3 regions of the Ligilactobacillus hohenheimensis genome follow, and region 3 is predicted to be linked to each of the others. Evidence: riboswitches for the same ligand, from Rfam matches in the RefSeq annotation. Region 3 holds a riboswitch; each other region holds the start of a gene.
What was found. A riboswitch is a leader RNA that binds a small molecule or an ion and turns the genes downstream of it on or off. The one in region 3 is predicted to bind lysine.
Positions count from the first base shown of each region.

Region 1 (5,924 bases), on a different contig from region 3:
CACCGCACAGCAGTATTCCGGTGCCGTGGGGATTGCGGCCGTGAGCTCCTGGTTAACCGGCGCGGCCCATTGCGCCGGCCAGTACGGCAACGTCGTCGGGATAATGGCAATTGTTGGCCTATTAATCTGGGCTAACTGGACCAGGCTAGTGTCCCGAAAATGATAATGTGCACCAAAAAACGGGTGGGACTTTAATCCCACCCGTTTGGTATTAATTATGATTTGAAGTACTTCGACGTTCCGACAAACTTGGTGTAGCATAGCAGCGACACTTCCCATAAGCCGCCAGCAAGGAGCGCACTCCCAATTGTGTCGGTGGCGAAGTGGTCCCGCAGGTAAATCCGCGTGAAGGCGATGAAGATCACCCAGCAGATTAGCGCAACCCGCAGCATTTGCCGCCGGTCCTGGTTTTCCATGCGGGGCAAAATAAACGTGAGTACAACCAGCACAAGTAGCATAGTAGTAAAGACGTGTCCGCTTGGGAAGCTGAATCCGTCTGCCGGTGCCAGCTTATTGAGCGGCCGCGGCCGGGCAACAACGTGTTTCATGATGAAGGCAACGCCCATGCATACAATGGTCGTCCCAAAGGCCCATATTCCATCAATGTGATCGTACTTGAAGAAGATCCATGCGCTTGCCCCGATGGTAAGCAGAAAGGCAAATGGGGGACATCCCAAGTACGTGACAAGGTGGATGAGACCGATTAAAGCGGGGAAAGTAATGGGTTGCAGAATTCGCTGGATGGCGAAATCAAACCCGTAAACCAGGCCGTTTCCGGTCTTAACTAAAAATGCTAGAATTAAAAATAAAATGATGAACACCAGCGCGCGTGCTGAGCGGCGGGAATCATCTTGAATATCAATCATGAGAATCCTCCTATGTCGGATAGTAATTCACCGCTAATTCTATCAAGCTTCTATGGAGGGTGCAAACAACCACTAGTTGGTAGGGAGGAATGACCGTGAAGTTTTCGTGGCAAAAAGGAACAACCCAGGGGATTACAATCCGCCGGTTTTTGAGCGACCGGGGATTAAGCCATCGGGTCCTGAGCAGGATTAACCACCACGAGGGTCAGGTGCGGGTTGATGACCGGAAAGTACAGCTGCAGGCGGTGGTTGACGAACCGGCGACGGTAACGGTGATGCTTCCGCCTGAACATCCCGATGAGAACGTGCCTCCAAGTACGGGTCCATTGGCCATTCTTGCTGTCGACGAGAATTGGCTGGTGGTTGACAAGCCCGCAGGGATGACGAGTGTGCCTGGGCCGCGTGACCGGAAGGATACGCTGGTAAACCGGGTGAAGGGATACCTGATGCAGCAGGGCGCGCGCGACCTTGTCCCCCACGTGATTACCCGCCTTGACCGGTTTACGAGTGGCGTAACGCTGGTTGCCCGTCACCGGGTTGCGCAGGGATTGATTAATCCGCAAGTTGAACAGCACACGCTACGGAAGGAATACTTAGCGGTGGTTCGGGGCGCTTTGGCGGAGGACCATGGTTTTTTCACTGGCCCGCTTGAACGGCAGCCGGGGACAAACCGGCAGTGGGTGAGTGCCACCGGGAAACCGGCCCGGACGGAGTACTGGGTAACGGCCCGGTATGCGGCGGCAACGCAGGTGCGTGTGCGGTTGCATACCGGCCGCACCCACCAGATTCGGGCCCACTTTGCGGCAGCGGGCCACCCGCTCTTAGGCGATGAGTTATATGGTGGCCCAACCACCTTAATTGAGCGGCAGGCCCTCCACGCCCGCGCCTTAGGCTTTACTGATCCGTTTACCGACCGGGCGGTGACTTATTGTGCGCCTATTCCGCCGGATCTCCAGCAACTACTTGCTACTTTGCAATAAAAATTATTTTTGGGATGCCCAAAAAAGCGTTTCCCTGAAATGGTAAAGATTGCTATAATGAAGGCGACAGTTAAAGCGGAATACTGGGGGATCGAGCATGACGCCAAAGAAACAGGACTATTTAAAAATTATCTTTGAGCTGGGCGGAACCAAAAAGGAAATCACGAATAAACAAATTGCGATGGGCTTAAACGTTGTTGCGGGTTCCGTGACCGAGATGGTGAATAAACTCGCCGCGGAAGGATTGGTGCACCACATTCCGTATGCGGGGGTGCGCCTGACGGAAACGGGGGAACGGCTTGCGGCGGCGTTAATTCGGCGCCACCGGTTATGGGAGACGTTTTTAGTCGACAAGCTGCATTACAAGCTAGAGGATATTCACGCTGATGCGGAGGTTCTCGAGCATGATATGAGTGAAAACCTGATGAACCACCTTGATGAGTACCTCGGCCACCCCACGCATTGTCCGCACGGCGGCGTAATTCCTGATAAGGATGGCCATTATGCCGAGGAGAGTCACCGGACGCTGGCAAGTGTCGCGGACGGGGTAAGCGTAACGGTGGAACGGTTTACGGACAATCACGAACTCCTAACATACCTGGACGGGAGTGGGCTTGATATTGGTGATCAGCTGACAGTTGAGCAGCATACGCCGTTTGAAGGCCCCATTGTGGTCCGTCTGGATAACGGGAAGCAGTTTGATGTTGGTTATAAGGCAGCAAACTACATCTTCGTGCGGGAATAATGCGTAAATATTAAATAAAAACGGGCTGAATGGAAGCAGTAGGCCGCCAAAACGTAAGTGCGGCGGGGCTTCCGTTCAGCCCGTTTTAAATTAGTGTGAGAGCAGTAAAGAGGGGTGGTCTTATGCCACGCCCTCTTTACCTCGTTAATTATTATTTAATTCTTCCGTGACGGGGACGCCCGCGTTAACGCGGTGCCGTTGCCGGTAACCAGCCAGTGAGTAGAAGCACCAGCCCGCAATCCCAAAGAAGGCTGGCCCAAAGACCGTCCAGAAGGCGGTGTAGAAATCGTGCTGGAGGAGGGGTTGAACAACCGTGAAGACAATCCCCATGAAAATGGTAATCCAGCTAATGAACGAAACCGCTACGGTGAGTGACCGGTTGGTGTAAATTTCAAACGGCCGCTCTAAATCCTGCCGCTTCTTGAAGAACGGGAAGGCCGCAATTAAGAAGAGGTACGGCACGGAGGTTGTAACGTTGTTCATGTCCTGCAGGACCGTGTAGAACGCCTGGGCGGATTTACCCCCAAAGGAAACCCCGAGGATAATTAGCACAACCATGACGGTTTGACACCACATGGCGGTGGCCGGCATCCCGTGCTCGTTCAGCTTGGTCAGTTTGTTTGGCCATAACCGCTGAGGAGTCCCGATAATCATTGTCTTTAACGGCGAGTAAATGAGGATGAAGATGGCTCCAAAAATTGAAAAGATTTCCTCAATCCCGATAATCCGGTCGGCCCAGAGCCCCCAGATCTTGGCAGTGGCAACGGACGTGTGGAGAAGGGTGTGGGCGATTGAATACCCGAGGTTACTCATTAATACCAGGGTGATGTTCCCGAGGTCAACGTTGCTTCCGCTTAAAACCCGGTGCCAGTTGGCGGTTACCCCCCAAGCAAGCACCCCAACACAGTAGATTACGATCATACCGATGGCAGCAATAACAATCCCCCGCGGGAAGTTTTTATCCGGATCCTTGACCTTATCGATGGTGCTTCCCATCGTTTCCATGCCCCCGTACGCAAAAACCGCGTAAACGAAGAACGACATCAAGGCAATGGGGGAACCGAATGCAGGATTCGGGGACTTTACCATGCTTTGGGTGGTCAGGGGCTGAGCGAGGTGGCCGTGGACAACCATCAGGTAGATGGCACTAACAATAAGAAAGAAGATGGCTACCCCGATAATAAACGTCCCACAGAAACTGGCGATTTTTTCAATCTTATCAAACCCGCGGGTTGATACGAACGTTGCAAAGACCAGCAGGGCAATTCCAATTAACCCAAGGGTTTGGTTGGAGGTTAGCCCGAAGAGGTGCCATGCCTGGGTGGTGTCCTTTCCGAAAATGGCCCCGGAAATTGAAACTGAAATGGTTGAGAAGTTTGTTACCAGCCAAATGACCCACGCTGCATACCAGATAAAGGTACCGATAAACGCGGGCTTTTCGCCGATACTAGCTTGAAGCCAGGAGTAAATCCCTCCCTGGCTGTCCTTGAGGGCGGAACCGTATTCCGCGAACATAAGTGAACTAGGGATGAAGAAGAGTAAAGCTCCTAAAACATACCAGAGCATTGCTCCGTATCCCATCTGGTAGAAGCCGACGGTCGTATTACCAAGCCCATAAATGGCGGCAAAAATCATTAAGACCAGACCCCACATTGACATTTTGCGTTGACTGTTTTCCATCAGTAACCGCTCCTTAATTAATTGGATTAAATAATTAATAAAGGTTGGCTAACACTACTGGTGAAGAAAAACCCCTTCCGGGCACCACATGCACCGGGAGGGGTTTATCCGTTCCGTGTGAATAGCGCTCCGCATTGCTGCGACAGTCCGTAGTTTGTTCAACTACGTCCCAGCACCAGCCCGTCCCGGGGACTGACACTTCGGCAACCGCTCCTTTTGCTTTTCATCATCGACTTGGGAAGTCTCCGAAAAGGTACTCTTATTGGTCGCGACCTCTATTACTTTATTTACTAACTTTATACTACGCTTGTGCGGGAGCGTCAAGGGAAATACGAACACTTTTTGCGATTACTTTGATAATTATTAGAATTGTCCCCAGCAACCATGGAGCTAAAATTGCGTCTCCCCGGGACATGGGGTAAGATTAAGGGGATTGAAATTAGCTAGTTTTAATAAAGGATTTGAAAAAGAATGACAGAAAAATATGCGGTAATTTTAGCGGCGGGTCAGGGGACCCGGATGAAGTCAAAGTTATATAAAGTTCTCCACCCGGTTTGCGGGAAGGCAATGGTTGATCATGTCTTGACCCAGCTGGAACGGGTCGGGATTGACCAGATTGTGACGGTTGTCGGCCACGGCGCGGACCAGGTTAAGCAGCTTCTTGGTGACCGGACAATCTATGCTTTGCAGGCGGAGCAGCTCGGAACGGGGCATGCCGTGATGCAAGCGGAGGACGTGTTGGGTCAAAAAGACGGGATTACCCTCGTAACGTGCGGTGACACCCCGCTCTTTACTGCTGAAACGTTTAAGCAACTGTTCGCCTACCACGAGCAACAGGGCGCAGCCGCAACGGTGCTGACGGCCCATACTGACCAGCCGTTTGGCTACGGCCGGATTATTCGGGACGCCGCCGGAACGGTTGCGAAGATTGTTGAACAAAAGGATGCAACGCCAGAAGAAGCAGCTGTCCAGGAAATTAACACGGGCGTGTACTGCTTTAACAATCAGGAATTGTTTGCTGCCCTTCACCAGCTGTCGAACGACAATGCACAAGGAGAGTACTACCTGACAGATGTTATCGGGATCCTCAAGCAGGCCGGTAAGCAGGTTGGTGCCTTTCAGATGGATGATTTCACGGAATCAATGGGGGTAAACGACCGGGTTGCCCTGGCAAACGCAACGCGGGTTATGCAGCAGCGAATTAATACCCGGCACATGCAAAACGGGGTTACCATGATTGATCCGGCTACCACGTACATTGATGCGGATGTTCAGATTGGCAATGACACCGTAATTGAACCGGGAGTTGTGCTTAAGGGTAAGACGTCAATTGGGAGTGACTGTGTGATTGGGGCCCACTCCGAGATTCGGGATAGTGTCATTGAGGACGGTGTCACGGTCACGGCTTCGTTCCTTGAAAATGCGGTAATGCACAAGGACAGTAACATTGGACCGTACAGTCACCTGCGGCCAAAGGCAGAGATTGGTGTGGGCGTCCACATCGGGAACTTCTGTGAGGTTAAGAACGCCCAGATTGGGCAAAACACCAAGGTCGGGCACCTGACCTACGTTGGGGATGCAACCTTAGGGAAGGAAATTAACATTGGCTGCGGGACCGTCTTTGTCAACTACGATGGAATGAATAAACACCAC
Region 1 covers NZ_CANCXC010000004.1:131,670-137,593, forward strand. Annotated here, with positions in the region: gene QOR60_RS06155 (MFS transporter) at 1-163, shown strand, start outside; gene QOR60_RS06160 (phosphatase PAP2 family protein) at 216-866, opposite strand; gene QOR60_RS06165 (RluA family pseudouridine synthase) at 962-1,846, shown strand; gene QOR60_RS06170 (metal-dependent transcriptional regulator) at 1,944-2,591, shown strand; gene yjeM (glutamate/gamma-aminobutyrate family transporter YjeM) at 2,736-4,271, opposite strand; lysine riboswitch at 4,386-4,557, opposite strand; gene glmU (bifunctional UDP-N-acetylglucosamine diphosphorylase/glucosamine-1-phosphate N-acetyltransferase GlmU) at 4,743-5,924, shown strand, end outside.
Region 1: linked by a shared signal. The riboswitch ahead of yjeM (glutamate/gamma-aminobutyrate family transporter YjeM) and the one ahead of QOR60_RS04745 (amino acid permease) in region 3 are both predicted to bind lysine.

Region 2 (5,924 bases), on a different contig from region 3:
CGCGACGGCAACCGATCGCACCAGCTGGCAGTTCTGGATTAACGTGCAGTCCGTAAAATTCAGTTGGCCGCCACTTTCCCGTAAACACGTCCAGGTCAAACGCCCGCTTCCCACCGAAATCCTGTTCCTCTGCCGGCTGGAAAAAGAACACCAGGTCGTCTTGCGGTTGATGTTCGCTAAAGTAACTCAGGATTCCCAGGGCCACCGTCATGTGAAAATCATGTCCGCATGCGTGCATTCTGCCGGGAAACCGCGAAGCAAATGGCAACCCAGTTTCTTCGGTTACAGGAAGAGCATCGATATCCGCCCGGTAACCGATAATCCGGTGCGGCTCCTTACCTTGCACCCGCACCAGCAGGGCCGTTGGCAGTGCGGGAATTTCCCGTATTGTAAGGTACTGGTGGTTAAACGACTGAATCACCCTGAGCAGTAGTTCGTGCGTTTTTGTTTCATGAAGTGCCAGTTCCGGAATTTGGTGGAACTGACGCCGAATTCGAATCAAATCATTACCCGTAAGTTCCATCGATCTATCCCCTATCCCCTTAATCCATCTTCAAGCGCCGTCTTGTGCGCCGTTTTAGCATCTTTCCTTTTAATCACCCGGGCGGGAACTCCCGCAACCACGGTGTTAGGAGCCACGTCGTGCGTGACTACCGCCCCCGCAGCAATCACTGAATCGTGGCCAACCCGCACACCCTCCAACACCACGGCATTGGCCCCGACCATGACGTTATCTTCAATAACTACTGGCTGGGCACTTGCTGGTTCAATTACCCCGGCTAAAACGCTTCCCGCACCAATATGGCAGTGGCGGCCAACCTGGGCTCGGCCCCCCAGCACTACGCCCATATCAATCATTGTCTCCTCCCCGATTACGGCTCCAATATTAATAATGGCGCCCATCATAATTACCGCCCGGTCTCCGATTTCGACCTGGTCGCGGATAATTACGCCAGGTTCGATTCGGGCATTCGTGTCAATATAATCCAGTAGCGGAACCGCGCTGTTACGGGCAATCAATTCCACGTGGGTTGTTTCAATCACCTTGGTATGCGCCGTAATGAAGGGCTTAATCCTTCCCCAATCGCCGATCAGAATAGCCATGGTGGGCGTATGAAAAGCGGCGATTTCCGGAGGAAATGGAACGGCCGTAAACTTTCCCTGAAGATAAACCCGCACAGGGGTTGTCTTCGGAGCATTCCCAATGTAGTCAATCATTTCCTGCGTACTCATTTGTTTCATCATTCATTACTCCCTTCGTACGATAAATCATTAGTTACGAGCTGCGCATAACTTTCGCGCTGAATTACTAGTTGCGCCCGGCCACGCTGCGCAAAAACAACTGCTGGCCGACAATTCCGGTTGTAGTTGGATGCCATTGAATACCCGTACGCCCCGGTAACGGGGACCGCGACAATATCACCGGCGGCCACCGGCGCAATCCGTAAGTCATCAACTAAAACATCTCCCGATTCGCAGTACTTGCCAACCAGACGAACATGTTGAGTCGCCGGCGCGGTGGGGCAAGCGGCATTTACCGCCGTGTAGCGGGCATTGTATAAGGCAGGGCGAATGTTATCCCCCATTCCCCCGTCGATGGCAACGTACGGCAACCTTCCGGGAACATGTTTTTCGCTCCCCACGGTATATAACGTTGTCCCGGCAGGCCCTACGAGCGCGCGTCCCGGTTCAACCCATAGCGCGGGGAGCGGTAAGTGCGCCTGGTCAAAGGCCCGCTTTACGGTAGTGGTTATTGTTGTAAGCATCGTTTTAAGCGGAACGGGATGATCATCTTCTGTGTACTGAACCCCGAACCCGCCGCCAATATTAAGAATTGCAGGAATGACTGCGAAGTTGCGTTTCCACTGCGTAATGAGGACACATAACCGATTAACCGCCGCTACGAAGCCATCCGGTACGAAAATCTGCGAACCGATATGGGCATGAACGCCAATAAAGTTCATGCGGGAACAGGCTAAAACCCGTTGCAGTGCGGTAGTGGCTTGCCCTGAAGCAAGGTCAAACCCAAACTTACTATCGGTCTGACCGGTCGTAATGTACCGGTGAGTATGGGCTTCCACCCCGGGCGTCACCCGCAGCATCACGTTAACCGTGGCGTTGTTGCCAGTTAGAACCTGCTTTAACAAGTTAATTTCATGGAAATTGTCAATAATGATTGACCCAACATGGCTGGCCACTGCGAATTCCAGCTCTGCTTTCGTTTTATTGTTCCCGTGAAAACTAATGCGTTCCGGCGGGAAATGGGCTTGCAGTGCGGTATAGAGTTCGCCTCCTGATACCACATCAACGTGACACCCTAAACGGGCCATTAACTGGTAAATTGCGATACACGAGAACGCCTTACTTGCGTAACAAACCGCGTGTGCAAGGCCAGAAGCCGTCAGTGTTTGCGTGAATTGAGAAACAGCCGCTTTAATCTGATCAACGTCGTATACGATTAACGGCGTCTCGTATTTGCGAGTAAGTGCCAGGGCATCACATCCCCCAAGCATCAGGTGGCCAGATGGCGTTGTTGTGAATTGATTTGGAAATGGCATCTTAATTCCCCCATACGTTCAAGTACAGGGCGCTAAAAAATCCCCCGTGTGTGCGCCACACAGGGGAATCTACGTAACCTATTAGTCAAAATTAGTGTAGAAATCCGGTGTCGATAGCGCCCCGCAAGCTTTTATTTTCTTGCGACAGTCTGAAGCCTCTTAAACTTCAACCCAGCAAACCAGAAATATTTCCCTTCCTGGCGCTTCGGCGACCGCTCCTTTCACTTGGGATCATTGTTCGGAAATAAACTAACCCAAGATACTAATATTGGTCGCGCCTCTTCGACTTGGCTTTAATTTACACTGTCACCAACCAAATGTCAATCACTAATCTGATTTTAATTTCAATTAATTTATTTCTTCCTTAAATGCCACAATTAATTACCAATTTACCTGTATTTTAGGTGTTGACAGTGGGAAATCGGTTATTAAAATAAAACGTAATCTTTCACAGAATTCTTATTTGGAGGGGAAATTACATGAAAGTAGTTAAGTTTGGGGGAAGCTCCCTCGCAGATGGGCCCCACGTTGAACGGGCAATCGCAATCATCAAAGAAGATCCAGAACGCCGAATAATCGTTACGTCTGCTCCCGGAAAACGTTCAGCTGATGATGTTAAGGTGACCGATTTATTAATTGCGTATGCAACCGCAGTCCTTCATCGTGATGATTATGCCGAAATTCGGGAAAAAATTATTCGGCGATACTTTGAAATTGCGGCGTTCTTTGATTTACCGCAAAAGGCGCTGCAATTTATCCCACAAACAATTACTTCCCTGGCGGAAACCGCCTTCCCCAATGCAGACTACCTAATGGCCGCCTTTAAGGCCACCGGGGAACGGCTGAACGCCTTTCTGCTTGCCGCCCTCCTTAACCACCAGGGAATCACTGCGCAGTTTATTGATCCAAAAGAAGCAGGGATTATTGTTAGTGATCAGCTTGGGCCTAATAACGCAACGGTTCTACCTCAAACCTACAGTCACCTTGCGCGGTTCTGGGAAAGCCGTGAAGTTTTGGTAATTCCTGGCTTTTACGGCTACACCCCTAATGGCGAAGTTGCGACATTTTCCCGCGGCGGGTCGGATATTACTGGCGCCATTATCGCCCGGGGAGTTGCAGCTGAATGCTACGAAAATTTTACGGATGTCGATGCGATTTATGCGGCTAATCCCACGGTTGTTTCTCATCCGCGACCAATTAAAGAGATGACGTACCGGGAAATGCGTGAACTGGCGTATGCGGGATTTTCCGTGTTTCACGACGAGGCACTCATCCCAGCAATTGCGGGGAAGATTCCGGTGATCGTAAAAAACACCAATGCGCCCCAGCGTCCGGGAACCCGCATTATTCCCGCTACGAACTTTAAGCCGCAGACGACGATTACGGGGGTTGCCTGCGCCCGCAATTTTAGTGCGCTCTACCTGCATAAGTACCTACTAAATAAGGAGGTTGGCGTTACCCTCAAGATCTTAAAAATTTTATCGGCGCACGGCATTTCGTACGAGCACATGCCGTCTGGGATCGACGACCTCACGATTATTACGCGTACTAGCCAGCTAACCCCCGCTCTCCGGCAGCAAATTGCTCTTGACATCCAAGCCGCAGTGCAACCCGATCACCTTGAATGGATTGACGACTACGCCATTATCATGGTTGTCGGCGAGGGAATGCACGACCGCATCGGAACAACGAATGGCGTGACCACGGCGCTCGCCCAAGCCAACGTTGCCATTCACATGATTAACCAGGGAGCATCCCGAATTTCTATCATGGTGGGAGTTCGCGCAAGTGACGCTGACCGGGGAACTGCCGCGATTTACAATTACTTTGAAAAGGAGGACGCTTAAAATGAAAATCTTTCGTGTGCACGGTTCGGAAAACCGCTTTGCCCTTATCCCCGCACCGCTTTCGCTCCAGTTACCCGTGGCTGAAAGCCAGTTTCCGGCCTACCTGCGGCAAAGAATTCCCGTTCTCCGGAATATTGACGGCGTATTATTAGTTTGCCCCACGACGCACTCCGGGTGTCAGGGGCGGATGGCGATTATCAATAGCGATGGCACTCACGCTAAAATGTGTGGGAACGGGTTACGCGCGGTCGCCCGGTACTTAGCCTCCACGGCTTCCAGCCCGACCTTTAAGGTTGCGACCGACGAAGCAGCGCTTACCGTGCGGGTTCACACGGATCTCGCCCCTGGGGTACCGGCGATTGGCGTTGAGATTTCACCCGTCCGTTTTCAACCAGCGGCGTTGCCCATGACTAATTTAGGGGGCGCTCCGGTGATAAATGCCGCCATTCCTGCCCTTGATCCCCACCTCCGTTTTACGGCAGTTGCCGTCCCTAACCCCCACCTGATTAGCTTCGTCCCATCCGTTCGGGAAGCCCAAGCAACACTTGAAAAGTTGGGGAAGACGCTCAACGCTCCCAACCCGTATTTCCCGGATGGGGTCAACGTTAGTTTTGCTGAAGTTCGCAACGACCAGACGTTATTTGTGCAGACCTATGAACGCGGCGTGGGTTTTACCAACGCCTGCGGTACCGGAATGGCGGCAACCAGCCTCAGCTACGTTACTGTTCACCACCCGGAGCTGGTTGAACAGCCCCTCACCATTTTCAATCCTGGCGGGATGGTGCAAACCATTGTTCACCAAGAAAAAACCGGGCGGCAATGGATCGAGTTAATCGGTAACGCAACCGTTACCCATGAAATCACCGTTAACGCAGATTTTGCCCCGCTTTCAGTCGTTGAAACCAATGAGGAGCATGCTTATCAACAGTGGGTCCACCAGCTCTCTCAGGCGTAAGCCAACCGAAAACATTTTTTAAGCATAGTTAATCCCCGAAGAACGGATTTTCCGTAAACTTCGGGGATTAGTTTGTTAATGTTGCCGTTTCCAGTAGCACCATGCACCAATAACTGAGACAAGCATCCCTACCGCTGCTAACAGGGCAAAGTTCCACTGAAGGGCTGGCATTACCTGCCCAAAGAGGAAGTTTGCAACGGGGGTAGTAACGGCACTCGAAATGAACAACAGGGAAAAGACCCGGCCCACGACTTCCGACGCTGCGTGGGTTTGAATCATCGTGTATGCGTTAACGTTATACTGGGTTTGCGCGAACCCACTTAAAAAGACCGCCACAACGATTACCGGGTAATTCCGCCCCACAAAGATCAGGAACAACGCCCCCGCGTTAAGAAGCGCATTCCAGAAAAAGGCGGTTGCTTTTGTAGCGGAACGGTGCGGCGGACGGACTGCTAAAACAATCCCGCCAGCGACCCCACCAATGGCCAAGGCAGCGGTGGTTATCCCGTATAACCGCCCGTTTCCGTTTAGCAGAACCTTTACCATGTACGGGAGCCCAATCGC
Region 2 covers NZ_CANCXC010000001.1:435,975-441,898, reverse strand. Annotated here, with positions in the region: gene QOR60_RS02220 (N-acetyldiaminopimelate deacetylase) at 1-523, opposite strand, end outside; gene dapD (2,3,4,5-tetrahydropyridine-2,6-dicarboxylate N-acetyltransferase) at 535-1,242, opposite strand; gene lysA (diaminopimelate decarboxylase) at 1,242-2,558, opposite strand; lysine riboswitch at 2,664-2,849, opposite strand; gene QOR60_RS02205 (aspartate kinase) at 3,038-4,405, shown strand; gene dapF (diaminopimelate epimerase) at 4,407-5,360, shown strand; gene QOR60_RS02195 (MFS transporter) at 5,436-5,924, opposite strand, start outside.
Region 2: linked by a shared signal. The riboswitch ahead of lysA (diaminopimelate decarboxylase) and the one ahead of QOR60_RS04745 (amino acid permease) in region 3 are both predicted to bind lysine.

Region 3 (5,924 bases):
GTTGGTAAGCGGCACCTCGGCCGTTGGAATCAGCGTCATGTCCTCACCGTTTACCTGGTAAACGTCCTCCTTGAACTTCGGGAACTGACTGGTCCCGTACATTGAAGCGGCATTCACGATGTACGGCGGAATCATTTCCGTGTAACCTTCCTTTTCATGCTCATCCAGCATGAAGTTGTACACGGCCCGCTCTAACTTCGCACCTAAGCCCTTGTAGTATACAAACCGGGCACCCGCAACCTTGGCACCCCGCTCAAAGTCAAGAATGTCGAGGTCTTCACCGATGTCCCAGTGGGCCTTAGGTTCAAAAGCAAACTCCCGCGGGGTCCCTACCTTTTTGATTTCAACGGCGTCTTCCTCATTCATGCTCATTGGAATGGTCGGGTTCGGCAGGTTCGGTAACCGCGAAGCCATGTCCTTAACCTGCTCCTGAACCGTCACCAGTTCCTCATCCAGCTGCTTAATCTGCTGCCCAACGGCCCGCATCCGGGTGATTGCGTCCGTGGCATCTTCCTTATTCCGCTTAGCTTGAGCAATCGCTGCCGAAACATCATTTCGCTCCTTCTTAAGCTCCTCACTCTGCTGCAAAAGCTCCCGGCGCTTAGCATCCGCCGCAATTAACTGGTCAATCTGTTCTGCCGTCACTCCCCGGGCAGCCAACCGCTGCTTGTATTCATCCGGGTTCTTCCGAATATCCTTAACGTCTAACATGGTCTTCCTCCTTGAAAAAAGTAAACGGAGCCCGTCATCCCATGGGACGAACGGACTCCGTTTCGCGGTACCACCCAAGTTCGCATTCTCTGCGCACTCAATTGAGGTAACGGTCTCCCGTGCGGCATTACCCGCCCATACTCGATCCGCTGGAGTTTCGGCTCGGGGTTCCCACCATCTCCCCCGTCTCTGAAAGCCTACTTATGGCGAATCATGATGTTTAACGCTTTATCTTTGATTTTAGTATAATCCGCTCCAACTACTTGTCAACCCGTTCCTTCCCCGTTACCCGGGTCGTTGTTAGGTCCACTTCCTCAAGCGGAATTAACTTCGTGTGGTGCTTAAACTTGTAGTAGAAGAACAGCCCAAAGAACAATGGGACTGACATGTACGTAATCAAAATCTGGTACCAATCAAGGTGCGTAAACGCCTTAATGTTTTGCCCGACGATTACCAGGATACACATTACAAATGCCATGATTGGTCCAAACGGGAACCACTTAGCCTTATACTCCAGGGCGTTGAGGCCCTTCCCCTGGGCAACGTACGCCCGCCGGAACCGGTAGTGCGAAATCGCGATTCCGACCCACGCAATGAATCCGGTTAACCCACTCGCGGCAACCAGGAAGATGTAAACGCGCTGTCCAAAGATACTTGTCAGGAACGTTGCCAACCCAACCAGGGTCGTTACTAACAAGGCCGGCAGCGGAATCCCGCGCTGATTGACTTTCCCAAAAATCCGCGGGGCGTCGCCGTCCTGTCCCATCGCCATTAACATCCGGGTTGATGCGTACATCCCCGAATTAGCCGACGACAGCACCGCCGTAAGAATGACCGCATTCATCACGGAAGCCGCCGAAGCCAAGCCGACCCGCTTAAAGACCAGCGTAAACGGACTGATAGCAATATCCTTAGCCGATGAACCCAGTAAATCCGGACTAGTGTACGGAATAATGCAGGCAATCACGAAAATCGACAAAATATAGAACAATAGAATCCGCCAGAAAACCTGCTTGATTGCCGTGGGTACACTCTTTTCCGGCGTAGCGGATTCACCAGCCGTAACCCCCACAAGCTCCGTCCCCTGGAACGAGAACCCAGCAACAACAAAGACGTTGAGAATTGCCGGCAATCCGCCCACGAACGGCGCCTGCTTGTAGGTGAAGTTGCGCAAACCAATTGCGTGGCCGCCGCCCATAATTCCCAAGATGGTTAGGAACCCAACCACCAAGAAGACAATAACGGTAATAATCTTTACCAAAGACAGCCAGTATTCCGTCTCTCCGTACGACTTAACGGATAAGAAGTTGATCAAGAAGACCAAGCTCAACGCACCAAAACTAAAAATCCAGTTAGGAACGTGCGGGAACCAGAACTGCAGCACTAACGCCGCCGTTGAGACGTCAACCGCAATGGTAATTGCCCAGTTAAACCAGTAGTTCCACCCCATCGCAAATCCGAGTGCCGGGTCAACAAACTTTTTGGTATACGTGGCAAACGATCCTGAAACCGGCATGTACGTTGCCATTTCCCCCAGCGACGTCATTAGGAAGTACACCATCACCCCAATGGCGATGTAGGCAACTAGTCCCCCTCCAGGGCCGGCCGTAGAAATAGCGGACCCCGATGCAACAAACAGCCCGGTTCCGATACTACCGCCAAGGGCAATCATCGAAAGGTGTCGGGTCTTTAGGTCCCGTTTTAGTGAATACTCACGCGAATCCTTTTTCATGGGTTCGTCCTCCTCAGTAATATATTGAGGCAAACACTAATCAACACCAAAAGGGGCGCGGTCTCGAACCACGCCCCATTCATTTCACAGTCATCTCTGATTCATGGATATCGATAGCGCTCCGCGGTCACCCGCGACAGTCGTCCGGCTCTTAACCTGACGCCCAGCCCCACCTAGGAGAAACCAGGTGGCACTTCGGCGGTGCACCCTTTCGCCTGGTTTCAACAACGTTTCCCCGTCTCAGCCAGGTTACTATTGATTACCGCAACCTCTGTTCGATAGTGTTACGATACCAAACTTAACGCGCAAATACAATCCTTAACTTAATTATCCTGATCGTCATGGTGCTCATCGTGCTGCTTACCTGCATTCCGGGCCCGGTTTTCCGCTTCATCCCGTTCCTCTTCCCGCTCGGCTTCCTGCTGGTGCTGCTGGAAATGCTGCTCGAACGCCATCATTCGCTCCCGGGGAGCCTGGAAGGTGTACCGGTCACTGGTAATCGCCTGTCCCTTCATACACAGAAGGAGCAGCGGAATGTCCCCCAAGAGAATAATGAAAAGGAAGAGGAATGCGGGTAATTCAGCGTCATGGAACCGCCGGACCTGCGCCGTCAAGTTACAAATTACGGCCGCCGTTGCCCCGACCATTGCAACGGAAAGGCCCACCTGAATCGCAAGGCTTTTACTAATCCCCAGGCCGACAAATAGTTGAACTCCGAGCCCGATGACTAGCGTGTAGCAGGTCAACAAAAGAACCAACCCCAGGGTTCCCCACCAGAAATCGGCCCGGCCCATCCGTTTTCCTAAAACAAACGTGTCCCGGAGCATTAACTTCGTTGAGGGAATGATTCCCGGTTCGGGAGATTCATTCGCTGGCAGGTGCGGCACCCGCTGCTGCTCCTGCTGCATCTGCTGTTGCATTGCCATCAAGAACCGCTGCAGGTCCTCTTCATTATCAATTGTTGTTACCCGTACTGGCCGGTCACCCTGCGGTTTTCCCTGGGAACCCGGTGCTTCTTCCTGGTGGAGCTCGTTGGGATCAAGGTACGCCTGGTCCGCCCCACAGTACGGACAAAAGTTGGCGTTCACCGGAATATCACGGTGACATTTCTTACACTTTTTCTTTTCGCCCGCAGCATTATCCCGTTGCTGGCGGGCACCGCAAAAGGCACACCGCTCCTGGTTTCCCTCAAGCTGGTGGCCACAGCGTTCACACGTATACATTAACTCCTCACCCGTTCTAAATCATATTTCAGTTTGCTTTCAATATACCATATTTCCCGCACCAGCCCGCAACAGAACCAAAACTTAACCTACCGCCACCTATGAAAAGAGTATAATGGGGGTGATTTTGAAAAAAGGAGCGTTACGTATGATTACAACAGCAGCGATCATGCTCTTTGTCGGGTTTCTTGCCGGAACACTCGGCGCAATTCTTGGAATTGGGGGCGGGATGATTGTTACCCCAATCGTCACCCTCCTATTCGGTCTCAACATTAAATACGCCATCGGAGCAAGTATCATTGCGGTGATTGCCACCAGCTCTGGTTCGACCATCGCCTTCCTCAAGGACGACCTTATTAATCTTCGGGTTGCCATGTTTTTGGAAGTGGCCACGGCCAGTGGAGCTGTCATCGGGGCCCTCTTAACCGGGTCAATGAACGGAAAGATCCTATACTTCCTGTTCGGGTGCCTTCTGCTCTTCGCATCATTTAACATGGTGCGGAAGCTAATGGCTGGCGAAGAAGTTCTTCACCGGGCAAAGCCGGACAAATGGGCCGTACGGTTTAAGCTCAACAGTTCGTACTACGATAAGAGCACGCACGAGGAAGTGAACTACGACGTCCAAAACATTCCCGGTGGGTTAGCCATCATGTTTGGCGCCGGCCTTGCTTCCGGAATGCTGGGGATTGGTTCAGGGGCCTTTAAGGTCATGGCCCTTGATAACGCCATGAAAATGCCCCTGAAACCGTCCAGTGCAACCAGTAACCTGATGATGGGGGTGACGGCTGCCGCTTCGGCAACGGTCTACTTCTTTAGCGGGGCTATCCGGCCGGAAATTGCCGTTCCCCTGGCACTGGGAATCCTCGTGGGTTCCTTGCTTGGAAGCCGGATCATGCAGAAGCTGCCGACACGGGTGCTGCGGATGATTTTCGTTCCGGTCTTCCTGTACCTCGGATTACAAATGGCCCTGAAAGCATTTGGAATTAACATTGGGTGATTGAAATGAACGAGAAAAAACAACAAGTTGAACTTAAACACGGTCAAAAAGGTATTGACAAGGAACAGGACGTGGCCCTGTTAATCGGGCACATCATGCGGATTGGGGTAATCTTTGCGGCGATTGTCATGCTAATCGGACTGCTGCTCCTGTTCATCCGCCACGGTGGCGGGTACGCAACAAAGGACTTCTTCCCCACAACCCTCACGGGAATTGTGACCGGCATCTGCTCTTTGAAGCCGGCTGCCATCATGATGGGCGGGTTGTTCCTCCTCCTGCTAACGCCGGTTTTGCGGGTGGTCGTTTCTATCTATTCCTTTATTAAGGAAAAGGATATGCTTTACGTTGTCTTAACAACGATTGTATTGCTTATCCTCATTTTCAGTTTTATTATGGGACATAGTAGGTAATGTCTACCCATAACTTTGTAACTAAGGGGCCGGTTGGGTCCCCACAACAAAGCGGAGATTGCGCTACGCACAGCCTCCGCTTTGTTTATCATGATGTCTGATAGCCACTGGCGCTATCAACTCCCGACGAATTGGAGGAAGTTTTAATGGCCTCACGGCGAACACAACATAATGATTCTGAATTTAACCCCCACCAGCAACGGCGCCGGCGGATTGGCTACCCGTTTGAGGACGACGGGCAGCACGGTTACTACGATGCAGACGAATCCAGGGACCCGTATCCCCTAACCCCCGAAGAAGAGGAAAAGGGGTACGTCGGCGATGCCCTTCCATCCCAACACCGGCGGAGTCGGCGAACAGCAACCGGCGCAACCAGCGACCGGCAGGAGAAGCGGCGCCGGCGGTTTTTCTGGGCACTACTTGCAGCGGTAATTGCCCTTGCTTACGGGTGCTTCTTCTTTTACAACCGGTTTGAATACGCCCATCAGGAATCCAACCTGATGTTTCAGGCAACGGGCATGCAAAAGGAGCGCAACGTTTCTAAAATGCTGAAGGAGGGAAAGCCCGTCTCCGTCCTGCTGATGGGAACGGATACCGGGGCGCTCGGCCGGGACTTTAAGGGCCGAACCGACACGATGATCGTGTGCGTAATGAACCCCAAGAAGAAAACGATGACGCTGGTCAGCATCCCCCGGGACACACTGGTGGCCATCTACAAGCACGAGGACGACTACCCAAGCAAGATTAACGCCGCCTACCAGTACGGGAGTTCGTACACGGCGGTTAAAACCGTTCAACGTTACCTCAACATCCCGATTGACTTCTACGCCACCATCAACATGGGCGGGCTG
Region 3 covers NZ_CANCXC010000003.1:1,567-7,490, forward strand. Annotated here, with positions in the region: gene serS (serine--tRNA ligase) at 1-711, opposite strand, end outside; gene QOR60_RS04745 (amino acid permease) at 971-2,443, opposite strand; lysine riboswitch at 2,550-2,725, opposite strand; gene QOR60_RS04750 (zinc-ribbon domain-containing protein) at 2,767-3,666, opposite strand; gene QOR60_RS04755 (sulfite exporter TauE/SafE family protein) at 3,815-4,663, shown strand; gene QOR60_RS04760 (DUF1634 domain-containing protein) at 4,717-5,073, shown strand; gene QOR60_RS04765 (LCP family protein) at 5,220-5,924, shown strand, end outside.